DNA from 4 places in the Janthinobacterium kochi genome. Region 2 is predicted to be linked to each of the others. Evidence: predicted binding sites of a transcription regulator. Region 2 holds the regulator's gene; each other region holds the start of a gene.
The links. The regulator sigma-54, encoded in region 2, starts transcription at its own class of promoters, with help from an activator protein. The targets are predictions, from matches to a motif close to TGGCANGNAANCTGCTTT.

Region 1 (3,406 bases), on a different contig from region 2:
TACACATGGCGGAAATCGGCCGCAAGGGCGGCGAAAGCCGGCAATCGGCCCAGCGCGCCAATGAAAGCCGCAACAGTAGCACGGCACGCAGCGGCAGCGCAGAGCAGCAAGCCAAGGCGAGCCGGCAAGGCAGCAAGGACGAGGACGACAAAGGCGAGGGCTAGGGCTGACCTGCGCGCGCCGCTTGACGGCGGCACGGGGCGGCCCTGGCGGCCCCGTGCAAGGGTTGGCACAGCGTGGGGCGCGGCGGTATGGTACATTCTCGCCTTACTGACACCTCCGCGCCCCGCCCCGCCCTTCTCCGCATGCAGCCATCCCTGAAATACCTGAGCGCCTATTCCGAACAAACGCAGGCGCAAGTGCAACAACTGATCGCACAAGACAAGCTGGGCGAAGTCCTGTTAAAACGCTACCCGAACGCGCACGATGTGCGCAACGACAAGGCGCTGTACCAGTACGTGCAAGACTTGAAAAATGAATTTCTGCGCAATGCCGAGCCCATCAACAAGGTGGCGTTCGACAGCAAGATCCATGTGATCCAGCATGCGCTGGGCTTGCATACCTCGATCTCGCGCGTGCAAGGCGGCAAGCTCAAGGCCAAGCATGAAATCCGCGTGGCCACCATGTTCAAGGAAGTGCCGCTGGAATTCCTGCGCATGATCGCCGTACACGAACTGGCGCATGTGAAAGAAAAGCAACATGACAAGGCGTTCTACAAGCTGTGCGCGTATATGGAACCGCAATACCACCAGTACGAATTCGACGTGCGCCTGTACCTGACGCAGCTCGACCTGTCGGGTCAGCGCCTGTGGTCATGACGCGCGCGTAACGCAGGCCTCCCGCAGTTGCACGGGGGCGATGCTCGCGTGCGTCAGCCTGTCAGCATAGCCGCCTGGTAAAACTGGCGGCTTAAACGTATGCGCGTATGCGCCGGCGTGGCCGGCGCCATGTTCAGGCTCAGGCGGCGTTCTTGCGGCGGCGCAGGAAGGCCAGCAGGCCCAGGCCGCCCAGCAGCATGCCGTACGTGGCCGGTTCCGGCACGGCGCTCACGCTGGCGGCGATATTATCGACCTGAAAAGTGTGCAAGGCGCCTTCCTTCCACGATGCCGACAGCAGATTGTTGAAGCCCGTAAACGTGTAATCGCTGAAAGTATGGCTGCCATCGAGACTGAAGGTCTGGGTCACCGTGCTGCCGCCCACCTGATGGCCGACAAACGTCACGTCGTAGGAGCCAGGCAAGCTCACGAAGTCCGCCAGGCTGATCGAGCTCAGCGAGAAGGCGGCGCCGTCGGTACGGCTCAGCGTTGTTGTCGACAGGAACGTGGCGCCAAGGCCGGCCGAACCCGCATAGGCAAAGTTGCTTTGATGCGCAGAACTCAACAGACCCAGGAAACTGCTGTCGAAATCGTAGCCGCCTTCGGAATAGGAATTGAAGACGGAACCGAGGATGCCCGGCTGTTCCAGCCCATCGAAGCCGATGGTGGTGGTTTGCGCGTGGGCGCCGCCAGCGGCGAGAAGGGCAGCGACAGCAGTCGCGCGCAAGAGGGTCATAGGTTTCAAAATAGTATCCTTTCGAGATGATGAAGTAGCGTGGCTGTGGCAACTTGCAATACCGAGGCGTCGTAGCGGCAGGCGCGGCGCTGGGTGTTCGACATGCCTGTCTTTTGAACAATGCCAGTAGACCACACTCATGCATAAAATGCATCTTCATTTTCAAAAAAACATGGATTAAAAGAAATATTGTAGCCATATTTTTATTAATTGATTTGTTGAGCTTAATCAATTTTCCCGTGCGGAAATAAAAAAAGCCATGCACTTTCCAGGGCATGGCTGTATCGCATGGCATCGACGGCGCTAGGGCGCGCACTCCTTCAGGCGCTGCACCAGCGCTGCAGGATCGGCATCGGCGTTCAGGAAAGCCGCGTGCTGCGGGCGGATGAAGCCCTGCTCTCTGCCGTTTTCCACGAAGGCCAGCAAGCCATCATAAAAACGGTCGACATTGAGCAAGCCGATGGGCTTGGCGTGCAAGCCCAGCTGGGCCCAGGTGAGCATCTCGAACAGCTCTTCCAGGGTGCCATAGCCGCCGGGCATGGCGATGAAGGCATCGGACAGGCTGGCCATCATCGCCTTGCGCTCATGCATGTCCTTCACGATGAACTGGCGCGTCAAGCCCGTGTGGCCCACTTCGCGCTCGACCAACTGGGTGGGGATCACGCCCGTCACCTCGCCGCCCAGGCGCAACACTTCATCGGCGATCACCCCCATCAGGCCAACCTTGCCGCCGCCATACACCAGTGAAATATTTTCCGCCACCAGCACGCGCGCCAGTTCACGCGCCGCCACGGCATAGTCCGGCGAGACGCCCGCGTTGGCGCCACAGTACACACATAAAGCCTTGATCACAGTAGTCCTTATTCTTTCAATTCATCGATCGCCGCCTCGACCTCGAGGCGTTCCTTGGCGTCCAGTGCCACGCAGTCGGCCGCCTTTTCATACAGGGCCAGCGCTTCCGCCAGCTTTTTCTTCCCGTCGAGCATGTTCAAGGCGCGCGCATATTCGCTGTGCGCCAGCGCCGAATACGGCGTCAGGGCCAGCGCCGTCTTGAAATGCTGGTAGCCGTCTTCCTTGTTGGCGCCGTAGGTCAGGCTGCCGATCATGGCGCCGACCTTGTCGATAATTTCCGTATGATAAATCCCAAACGCAATATGCGCTTCCGCATGCATGGGCGCCACCGTCATCGTGCGGTCCAGGCTGTTGCGCACGCGCGCGCCCATGCCCTGCGCCAGGGCCTTGACGACGGAGGTGCCCAGTGCATAGCGGCCCAGGCTGTAGGCATGCCAGTAGTAGCCGGCCGGGTTGTCCGGCTGCTCGTTCTGCTGGCGCTCGCAGCGCTCCGCCACTTCTTCGTACATGTCGAGTTTCTGGCTGTCGCTCACTTCCAGGTGCGTGGCATAGATGCAGGTCGCCTTGTGCGCCACCGCATAGCCGGGCACGCCAACGGCCAGGCCCAGCTTCACGGCACGCTCGAAGTCGCCCGCATGGAAGGCCAGCCAGGCCTGCACCAAAGCAGAGTGCGTGGGAAAAGGCTCCACGTCACCCGCATGCAGGCGCGCCCAGGCCGCTTCCAGGGTCTGCGGCGTGTAGACATATGCTGCGTCCGGATAGGGGAATTGTTTCCAAGCCATACATCTCTCCTGTAATGGACGACGTGGCGCCAGCAGCCGCGTCAGTCGTTCTTGAGTTTCGTCACATACTCTTCCGACAGTTTGCGAAACAGCAAATGCGTTTCATTGCGCAAATACGGCCCGATCAGAGACAGCACCTGGTAGCAGCCACGCGCCAGCGCATCGGACATCGACTGCTGCTCGCTGTACTTGCGTGGGTTGCGCACATATTCGTACGACAG
Region 2 (3,406 bases):
CCATCTGCGCCTCGGGCAAGTACACATCGGCCAGGTCCGTGTACAGGGCATCGGCCGCGTTGATCGTCAAACCCGTCAAGCCCAGGTACAGGCCCAGCTGACCGGCCAGGCGGGAAAGGAAATAGCTGCCGCCCACGTCGGGAAACAAACCAATATTGACTTCCGGCATGGCCATGCGCGTGCGGCCCGTGACGATGCGCAGGCGGTTGCCTGGCCCGGCTTGCGCCACGCCCATGCCGCCGCCCATGACTACGCCATCCATCACGGCGATATACGGTTTCGGATAGAAATGAATCAAATGGTTTAGCGCATATTCTTCCGTAAAAAAATCTTCCAGCTGGGCGCTGCCGCCTTGCGGCGTGGCCAGGCCCGCATCGTAAAAGAAACGGATGTCGCCGCCGGCGCACAGGGCCTTGTCGCTGCTGGAGCGAATGATGACGGCGTCCACCTGCGGATCGTCGCGCCAGGCCAGCAGGGCCGCACTCAGCGCGCGCACCATATCCAGCGACAGGGAATTCAAGGCTTTCGGGCGGTCGAGCACGATGTGGCCCGTGCGATTGCGGATGGAGGTCTGGACGAAGTCGCTCATGGCAGGCAGGAAAGAAGTGAAAGTGCAAACATTCTAGCGCCTGCACGGGGAACATTGCGTTCAACAGGTCCGGGCGCAAAAAAGGGCGCAAGATGTGCGCCCTTAGTTGATCACAACTGCTGGAAGCGGGTGGCCTTAGACGGCGACGACGGCGTCTTCCTCTGAGTTGTCTGGCAGATGCTTGATCGCCTCTTTACCGTGCCCTTGCACTTTGGTTTTGTACTTCATCACTTGCCTGTCCAGCTTGTCGATCAGGGTATCGATGGCGGCATACAGGTCGTGCGCCAGGCTTTCCACGTAGACGGTCTTGCCACTCAGACGCAGGTTGACTTCGGCCTTTTGACGTTTTTCTTTCTCTTTGAGGTTATCCACGGTCAGAATCACGGCAATATCGATAACTTGATCGAAATGACGTTTCACACGCTCCAGCTTCGTTTGTACGTATTCACGGATGGCTGGTGTGACTTCGAGATGATGTCCGCTGATGGTGAGATTCATACACACTCCTAAAGATGATCGGGTTCGTGCGGTCCATCGACTCCGGCCCGCAGAGGAACCGAAAAAAACTTACAAACACTTACGCAGGCTCACTGGCGGAATTTTCAACGCTTCCCGGTATTTGGCAACAGTACGTCGCGCAATCACCATGCCTTGTTCCCCCAGCATGTCCGCAATCTTACTGTCGGATAAAGGATTTTTAGGGTCTTCAGCTCCTGTCAGTTGCACGATCAATGCCCGTATCGCCGTCGATGACGCTTCGCCCCCCGCTTCGGTGGCGACGTGGCTACCAAAGAAATATTTCAACTCGAACATGCCGTGCGGGGTCAGCATGTACTTTTGAGTTGTTACCCGCGAGATCGTACTCTCGTGTAAACCCAGTGTATCAGCTATTTCACGGAGCACAAGGGGGCGCATGGCAACGGCCCCATGCGAGAAAAAGTTCTTTTGTCTTTCTACTATCGCCTGCGCCACGCGCAGGATCGTGTCGAAGCGCTGGCGCATATTCTTGATCAGCCACTTGGCTTCCTGCAACTGTGCGCCCATGGCACCCTCACCCTTGCCCTGCTTGAGCAGGTTGGCGTACATGGCGTTGACGCGCAGGCGCGGCATGACGTCATTGTTCAGGGTCACTTGCCAGCCATTGCGCGCGCGCTTGACGACGACGTCGGGCACCACGTAATCGGACACATCCGAGGCAAAGACGGCACCCGGATGCGGATTGCACTGGCGAATCACGGTCTGTGCTTCGCGCAAGTCTTCCTCATCGCAATCGAGTGCTTTTTTCAGCTTGTTGAAATCGCGCTGGGCAAACCAGGCCAGATGCTTTTCCACGATAACAAGGGCCATGCGCCGCGTCACCATGGCAATATGCGGCAAACGCTTGATTTGCAGCGCCAGGCATTCGGACGCATTGCGCGCGCCCACGCCGGGCGGATCGAAACTTTGCAGCAGAGACAAGGCCGTGCGCATCTCGTCGGCGTCGATTTCCAGTTCTTCCGGCAGGCGCGCCAGGATGTCGTCGAGCGACTCTTCCAGGTAGCCATTGTCGTCGAGCGCATCGATGATCAGCTCGACCAGCGCGCGGTCACGCAATTCGAGCACCGTCACGCGCATCTGCTCCATCAAGTGTTCGCGCAGGGTGCAGTGGTGGGCTTCGAGTTGCGGACGGGAATCTTCGTCGTCGGGCGCCTTGCCCCGGCTCGCCTCGCTCCAGTCGCTGTCGCCGCCATCCGCGGCGGCCGGGCCCTCGCCCGCCTCGCCGTCAAAGGTTTCTGCTTCGGCCGGTGCTGCAGGCGCATCCTGGCCTGGCGGCTGGGGCGGTGCTTCGGCCGGCGCGGCCGTGGAACTCAATGCCCCGTCGGACAGCAGGCGCAGCGAACGGTCGAGCGGGTCATCGAGGCGCTCGAGCAAGGGATTGTCCGTCAGCAGTTGCTCTAGTTCCTGGTGCAATTCCAGGGTAGACAATTGCAACAGGCGTATCGATTGCTGCAACTGCGGCGTCAGTGCCAGGTGCTGCGAAGTGCGCAGCTGCAATGATTGTTTCATTGGCTCACATACGGAAGTGTTCGCCCAGATAGACCCGGCGTACCGACTCGTTGGCGATGATGTCATCGGGGCGTCCCGACGCCAGCACGGAGCCCTGGTTGATGATGTAGGCACGGTCGCAGATACCCAGCGTCTCGCGCACATTATGATCGGTGATCAGCACGCCGATATTGCGCTCCTTCAAGAAGCGCACGATACGCTGGATCTCGATCACGGCGATGGGGTCGACACCGGCAAACGGTTCGTCGAGCAGCACGAAACGCGGGTCGGTAGCCAGCGCGCGGGCAATTTCCACGCGGCGCCGCTCGCCGCCCGACAGGGACAGCGCCTGGTTCTCGCGCAACTTTTCAATCTGCAAGTCGGCCAGCAGTTTATCCAGGCGCTCCTCGATCTCGGCCTTCTTCAGGGGACGGCCTTCGACGGTCTGGATTTCCAGCACGGCGCGGATATTATCTTCCACCGTCAGCTTGCGAAACACAGACGCTTCCTGCGGCAGATACGACAGGCCCATCTGCGCGCGGCGGTGGATCGGCAGGCGGGAAATGTCCACGCCGCTGATATCGATGCTGCCGCCGTCCGACGGCACCAGGCCGACGATCATGTAGAACGAGGTGGTCTTGCCGGCGCCGTTCGGCCCCAGCAAACCCACCACTTCGCCACATTCGACTTGCAGCGAGACGTCATGCACGACCTGCCGCTTGCCATAGGTTTTTTGCAGCCCGCGAACGATCAGGGTGCTGCCGCAACGTGTATTGTCCATTATTTATTTCC
Region 3 (3,406 bases), on a different contig from region 2:
CGCCGCGCCACGTGAATGCGCGCAACGGCCTGGCCGTGCTGCATGCGCAGCGGGGCGAACATGACGCGGCCATCGCCCAATGGCAGACGCTGACGCAGGAAGCGGGCATGGCGCGGCCGCAGCAGGCCTATCTGTTCAGCAATCTCGGCCATGCCTATTATCTGAGCGGGCGCGATGCGCAAGCCTTGCCCGCGCTGGAACAGGCGTGTCTGCTCGATCCGCTCAATGCGCTGGCCTGGCGGCATCTGGCGCAGGTGCTGGAGCGCCTGGGACAACACGAGCGCGCCGCCCTCATGCGGCGCCAGGCGGCCAGCTTGCAGGACCACGACTTGCGGCGCGACATGGCCTTGTTGCGCGGCGCGGCGCCGCCGCAGCTGGTGCCCGTGCCTGCGCCGGTGCAGGATGCGCTCGCCATGGCGCGCGTGGAGATCACGCAGAGCGATGGCATGGCCCAGCTGCGGCGCGTGCCCGTCGCCGCGCCGCTGCGGTCCGTGGCGGCGGCTGGTGCGCCGCATCCGCGCCTGGAAATTGTGAATGGCAACGGCGTGCCGGGCATGGCCGCCTCGCTGGCGCGCAGCCTGGCCGGCGCTCCCGTGCAAGTGGTGCGCCTGGCCAATGAAACCAGCTTCCAGGTAGCGCGCACGCGCGTCGAATACCGGCCCGCGCAAGAGCCGGCGGCGCGCCAGCTGGCCCGCCAACTGGGGACGCAAGTGCAGACCCAGGCCGCCGACTGCCCTGCCAGCGAGCTGCGCCTGGTACTGGGGCGCGACCTGAGTGACCCGGCCATGTTGCACCGCTATTATCTGCAGCAATTGCAGCTGGCGCGCCAGGCGCTGGCACGGCTCGGTTAAAACGCCTCTGCTGGCGTAAAAGACACGCGGCGCCTTGGCGGGCGCCGCGTGTCTTGAGCATGCCGGTTGCTATGTCGGCTGGCGCCGGCGCGTGAAGGCCAGGGCGGTCAGTCCCAGGCCCAGCAGGAACAGGCTTCCCGGCTCCGGCACGGCCAGGGGATCGATGACGACGATGTCGGTGCGCGTGGACTTGGAAAAGTTCAAGGTATAGCTGCCAGCGGGCAGGGCGAAATTCGAGGTCAGGGAAAACAGCGCAAAGCCATTCGTGAAGGCGCGTCCGGTGGCGGGGTCGTTCGTGCCGGCCGTCAAGTTCAGGCTGAAGGGGTCGAGGCTGCCGACCGTATGGTTGCCGTTGATATCGCTGCCATTGCTGGCGTCGCCATCGGGCGCGAACTGGAAGATCACGCCATCGGCATTTGCATTCGACAGGCAGCCGACGGGGCTGGCGCTGTTGCAGGAGATATTGAAGATATCCATGATCGACACGTTCGACTTGTCGCCCATGGTCGTCACACTGGTGCGCAGATCGCGCCGTCCCATGAAGCTGAAGGTGATGAAGCCGGCGCTCGACAGGGTCAGATTGACGGAACCGGTGAGCGTGTCGCCGGCCATGGCCGTGGCGGCGCCGACGGTGTTGCGCTGTGCTTCCGCCACGGCGCGTACGGTGGCGCCGCCATTGAGTATGTTCCCGAAGGCGTGCGCATCGCCGCGTGCAAATTCCAGCGTGGAACTGGGACTGGGTGCGTAGTGGTTCTGCGGCAAGCTGCTGCAGCCGCCGCCCGAACACACTTGCAGCACGTCGGCGTTGGCGGCCGGCCCGGTATTGACGGCGCGCGGATTGACGGCCACGCCGCCTTCGAAGAAGGCGCTGTCGCTGGCATTGCGGTTGGCGCCTGCCAGCGACAAGCTACCGGCACTGGTGGTGATGCGAAAATTGTTCAAGTCGTTGACGGCCAAGCCGTAGGCGCCGGCCTGCGCCTGGCCGCTGGCCAGCAGGCTTGCCGCCACCAGTGCGCCCAGCCAGCGCAGCGTCTTGCTTCGTGTGTGCTCGACGTTCATCGCAGCCTCTTATCGTGGTCAGTCTCGGAAAATCCGGGGGACAAAGAATCCAGAATGACTTGCCTGGATTCATTTCGTAGACACAAATAAGCAGCTTGCATGCCACACAAAAAAAGTGAATTGAATCAATTACTTGCGCAAAGCGGACTGAGCTAGATAGGCGAAGTGTAAGAAAGGCCGACGCCGCTTGGCGGGCGGCGTCGGCCAGCCTCAGGTACCGCGGTGATAGCCCAGGTGGCTACCCGAATTGCTTGCGCAACCGCAACCGATGCGCGCCACTTCCTCACCTTCCGTCAATTTCCAGTTGGTAATCGTCGTGTGCTGCCAGTCGATGTCGCTTTTCTTGACAGGTTTCACCGTCAGCGTGCGTTGTTACACATCCGTGAATTCCATCAGTTCCTCATCGTCGGCGATGTCGAACTGGCGTTGAATCAGGGAAATACCGAAGCGGTCGAGTGCGCCATAGCGCTGCAGTACGTCGCGCAGTTCGCGGAAGCAGGCCAGGTCCTCGGGCAGCAGCGGGTCGACGGCAGAAATATCGGCAACCGGTTGCCATTCATGGCGTGGATGTTCAGGCTGTGCATGATAGGCTCCTGTTCCCCGTGATGAGTGGCCCAGGCTGCCGGAGGGGCACCGGCACGCCTGGCGAAATACCCATCGTGGCCGCAAAGCTGGTGCGGCGCTTGCGCCATATCAAAGGTGCGGCACATCGCATCTCGTCCGACATTGCCCGGTAAAATAGGCCATGGCAAACAAAACCCCCACCTTCCCCGGCGCACGCACGGGCCGCGGCCAGGTCCTGGCCGTGCTGCTGTCGAACCGCGACCAGTCCGGCGCCGAGCCCCTGCAAGGCCGCGTCTCCCTGGCCGCCATCGTCAAAGCGCTCAAGCGTAAATACCACTGGCCCATCGAGACGCACAGCTTTCCCGCGAATACGCAGGATGGCCGCGCCAGCTGGGCGACCGTGTACAGCTTGCCGGAAAAGGTCATTCAAGCCGCGCTGGAGGCCGGCGGCCGGGAGTGGCTGGAGAGCCGGGCGGTGGTCGGGCGGCGTTGAGCGCGCCGCCTGTCTTACTCGATCCCTTTATTCGAGCCGGAAGCCGACCTTCAGCGTGACCTGGAAATGCGCCACCTTGCCGTCGACGATATGGCCGCGCGACTCGGTCACTTCATACCAGTCCATATGCTTGACCGTGAGCGCCGCCTTGGCAATGGCATCGCGTATCGCCTGATCGCTGCTCTCGGTCGATGTGCCAACCAGTTCGATCAGCTTGTAAATGTGTGCGGACATGATGTTTCCCCAGGTAGGCAAGCCAGACATCGGGAGCCTGCTTTGCGCAAGCACGTGCTCATCTTGCGCCTAAATGTGCCGGACGTCATTGCGCGGTGCAGCAATGCGCGCGTAAGCTTATCTGGACGGTGACGCGTGTCAAAGGACCTGGGAGTGCCCCGCAGGCAGGGAAAAAGAAAAAAGGGCTACCAGCCGAAGCGGGTAA
Region 4 (3,406 bases), on a different contig from region 2:
GGCCAGCGCCGGGTTGACTTCAAAAAAGTGAAAATGCGAGCCGACCTGGATCGGCCGGTCGCCCCGGTTGGCCACCACCACGGTGGCCGTGGCGCGGCCCGCATTCAGGCTGATTTCGCCTTCTTCCAGTTTGTATTCGCCTGGGGTCATGAGGGGCTCCTTCAAAGATCGCGTTACGCTTGCCGGCGGGTCGCCGGCGCGAAAACAGCCATGGCGCGGGTGGCGCCCTGGCCGGTCGAAAAACTACGGTATCGGGTGATGCACGGTCACCAGCTTGCTGCCATCGGGGAAGGTCGCTTCCACCTGGATATCGGGGATCATCTCGGCGATGCCATCCATCACGTCAGCGCGCGAGAGTATTTTGGTACCGTCCGACATCAGCTGCGCCACCGACTTGCCATCGCGTGCGCCTTCCATGATGGCGGCGCTGATCAGGGCCACCGCTTCCGGATAATTCAATTTCAAGCCGCGCGCCAGGCGCCGTTCGGCCAGCAGTGCGGCCGTAAAAATGAGCAGCTTGTCTTTTTCGCGGGGAGTCAGGTCCATGGTTTTCCTTGCGCTTCTTTCCTGTTCAAGTGTTCCAGATGCGGGGCACGACGGCGTCGCGCCCCAGCATGGCGGGGCGCAGCAGCTGCCAGGCGGCCAGCATGATGCGGCGCGCCGCCTCGCTGTCGCCGCACAGCAGGCGCACCACCACCAGCGATTTCATGTGCGTGGCACCGAATGCGGCACCGGCCGGCACGGTGATCTCGCGCACGGCCGCCAGCACGGCGGAGGAAACGGGTGTGCCGACGGCGATCAGGGTGGCGCATACCGTGTGGCCCCCCAATCCCAGTGGACTGGCCATCAGCGCGCCGCCGGCGGCCAGCACGCCCTGTTCCCACCACAGCAGCTTGCCGCTGCGGCGGATCTGCACTTGCTGATCGATGCTGCCCGTGTTAAAAATTTCACCCGAGGCGCTGCGGCCCAGGCAGACGATGTCGCAACCGATGTAGCTGGCGTCCGCCGCCAATTCCACCTCGTGGCGCAGGCGCACGCAAGCCTGGTCGAAGAAAATGCTTTCCTGCGGCAGCCACTCGATAGCGGCGCCGCTGCCGGCGCGCAGCACGATGTGCTGGCCCGAGACATGGCCGTTGGCGCGGTACCACTTGGCCGCGCCCGGCGACGTGAGAAACGCGTGCGCACCCTCGCCCACCGTGGCGTCGACGGCCAGCTGGTCGCCGCCCACTACACCGCCGGGCGGATGGATGATGATGGCGTGGCAGACGGCATCGCCTTCCGGATACAGGGACTTTTGCACGCGCAAGGGGCCGCTGTGCGTGCGCTCGACCAGGCGGCTGACACCATCGTGCAGCGCAAAGCCCAGGCGCAGGTGCGCCTGCCAGGCGCCGTGTGCGCTGGCCTCGGCCTGATTCGGCATGGCTGGATGGGTACTGTCTGGCATGCGGGGCAATCGCGTAAATAAGCGATTACCTAAGCAGGATATGTGCCAGCGTCAGGGAAAGGAAAAGTGAGAATCGTGCACCACGCTGCAGCGAATGCACCGGCATGGTGCGTCGGCCGCACCGCAGCGCTTACACCACGGCCAGGGTGCGTCGTTCGCGCAGCAAGGCCGTGAATGGCTCGGCGGCCAGGGGCCGGCTGAAATAATAGCCCTGCATTTCGTCGCAGCCGTGTTCCGTCAGGAAGGCCACCTGCTCGCGCGTTTCCACACCTTCGGCGATGACGCGCATGTCCAGGTTGTGCGCCAGCGAGATGACGGAACGGGCGATGGCCGCATCGCTGCTACTGGTGGTGACGTCGTCGACAAAGGATTTGTCGATCTTCAGCACGTCGATGGGAAAGCGCTTCAGGTAGCCCAGGCTGGAATAGCCGGTGCCGAAGTCGTCGAGGGAAATGCCCACGCCGATATCCTTCAGGCGCGTGAGCGCCGCCACCGCCTTGTCCGGGTCGCCCATCACCGTGCTTTCCGTGATCTCGATACCCAGGCAGGCGGGCGCGATGCCGTATTTGCGCAAGGTCGCCTCGACGAAAGGCACCGTGCGGTCCTGCGCGAACTGTTTACCCGACAGGTTGACGGCCACCTTGATGCTGCCCAGGCCCGCGTCGTGCCAGGCGCGGATTTGCGCACACACGCTTTCGAGCACCCATTCGCCGATGGCCGTGATCGAGCCGTATTCCTCGGCCAGGGCGATGAACAGTCCGGGCGGCACCTTGCCCAGCACCGGGTTATCCCAGCGCAGCAGGGCTTCCGCACCCAGCAAGGCGCCCGTGCGCAAACACATTTGCGGCTGGTAATGCACTGCGAATTCATCGCGGCAGATGGCGCCGCGCAGCTGCTGCTGCATGGCCAGGCGGGCGCGAATATCGCTGCCCATGCGCTCCGTGAAGAAGGCGTAATGGTCGCGCCCCATTTCCTTGGCGCGCACCAGGGCCGTGTCGGCGTGGCGCAGCACGTCGTCGAGGCTATCACCGTCGGCCGGGCACATGGCGATGCCGATGCTGGTGGTCAGCGCCAGGCGCTCGCCATCGACGCTGAGCTCTTCGCGCAAGCCGGCCAGGATGGTTTGTGCCAGCGCCAGCGTGCGCCCCAGCAGGGCATCGTCCTGCAGCAGGATCTGGAATTCGTCGCCGCCCTGGCGCACCACCGTGTCGCCCTCGCGCACGCAGCCGGAGAGGAAACGCGCCACCACTTGCAGCGCCTTGTCGCCCACGGCCTGGCCGTGCGAATCGTTGATGTTTTTGAAGCGGTCCAGGTCCAGGCACATCAGCACCACTTGCTGGCTGTCGCGCAGGGCATTCGCGCGCGCCTGTTCGAAGCGCTCGCGCAGCAGTACGCGGTTCGGCAAACCGGTCAGCGCGTCGTGGTAGGAGAGGAAGTCGATCAGATGCTGCTCGGCCTTGCGCTCGCTGATATCGAGGAAGACGCCCACGTAGTTGACGACGCCGCCGTCCGGGCCATGCACGGTGGACACGCTGAGCAAACAGGGATAGGTGTCGCCGCTCTTGCGCCGCGTCTGCACCTCGCCTGACCAGCAGCCGCTGCTGCGCAAGCCCTGGCGCATGGCCAGCAGCACCGCTTCGCCCGTGTGCTCGGCGTGCAGGCGCATGATGTCCGTGCCCACCACTTCCTGCGCCGCGTAGCCGGTGATGCGTGTAAAAGCTGGATTGGCCGTGACGATGATGCCGGTCGGATCGGTGATCAAAATGGCGTCCTGGGTCGCTTCGAAGACCTGGCCCGACAGGCGCAGCAATTCTTCGTTGGCGCGGCGGATCTGCACTTCGCGCGCCAGGGTGCTGGCCACCTGTTCCAGTTCGGCCGTGCGTTCGGCCACGCGCCGCTCCAGGTTGGCGCGCTCCTGCGCCAGCTGCAGCTGCGCCCGCGCCAGGCGCACATGCGCATCGG

Region 1: ACQ4WL_RS13300 (PEP-CTERM sorting domain-containing protein) is a predicted target of sigma-54. The motif match lies at 1,810-1,827, and genes of this name have one in related genera.
Region 3: ACQ4WL_RS15930 (EDSAP-1 family PEP-CTERM protein) is a predicted target of sigma-54. The motif match lies at 1,998-2,015, and genes of this name have one in related genera.
Region 4: ACQ4WL_RS02635 (urease accessory protein UreD) is a predicted target of sigma-54. The motif match lies at 1,475-1,492, and genes of this name have one in related genera.

What each region holds. Positions count from the first base shown of each region.
Region 1 covers NZ_JBNYXO010000005.1:132,912-136,317, reverse strand. Annotated here, with positions in the region: gene ACQ4WL_RS13310 (KGG domain-containing protein) at 1-164, shown strand, start outside; gene ACQ4WL_RS13305 (YgjP-like metallopeptidase domain-containing protein) at 306-818, shown strand; gene ACQ4WL_RS13300 (PEP-CTERM sorting domain-containing protein) at 958-1,560, opposite strand; gene ACQ4WL_RS13295 (LOG family protein) at 1,855-2,400, opposite strand; gene ACQ4WL_RS13290 (tetratricopeptide repeat protein) at 2,412-3,185, opposite strand; gene ACQ4WL_RS13285 (TetR/AcrR family transcriptional regulator) at 3,227-3,406, opposite strand, start outside.
Region 2 covers NZ_JBNYXO010000022.1:32,512-35,917, forward strand. Annotated here, with positions in the region: gene ACQ4WL_RS26615 (enoyl-CoA hydratase/isomerase family protein) at 1-589, opposite strand, end outside; gene hpf (ribosome hibernation-promoting factor, HPF/YfiA family) at 725-1,087, opposite strand; gene ACQ4WL_RS26625 (RNA polymerase factor sigma-54) at 1,157-2,635, opposite strand; gene lptB (LPS export ABC transporter ATP-binding protein) at 2,640-3,395, opposite strand; gene lptA (lipopolysaccharide transport periplasmic protein LptA) at 3,395-3,406, opposite strand, start outside.
Region 3 covers NZ_JBNYXO010000006.1:267,000-270,405, forward strand. Annotated here, with positions in the region: gene ACQ4WL_RS15925 (LytR C-terminal domain-containing protein) at 1-851, shown strand, start outside; gene ACQ4WL_RS15930 (EDSAP-1 family PEP-CTERM protein) at 921-1,910, opposite strand; gene ACQ4WL_RS15935 (hypothetical protein) at 2,121-2,267, opposite strand; gene ACQ4WL_RS15940 (hypothetical protein) at 2,283-2,579, opposite strand; gene ACQ4WL_RS15945 (hypothetical protein) at 2,656-2,967, shown strand; gene ACQ4WL_RS15950 (dodecin) at 2,995-3,201, opposite strand.
Region 4 covers NZ_JBNYXO010000001.1:554,326-557,731, reverse strand. Annotated here, with positions in the region: gene ACQ4WL_RS02645 (urease subunit beta) at 1-150, opposite strand, end outside; gene ACQ4WL_RS02640 (urease subunit gamma) at 244-546, opposite strand; gene ACQ4WL_RS02635 (urease accessory protein UreD) at 572-1,444, opposite strand; gene ACQ4WL_RS02630 (EAL domain-containing response regulator) at 1,575-3,406, opposite strand, start outside.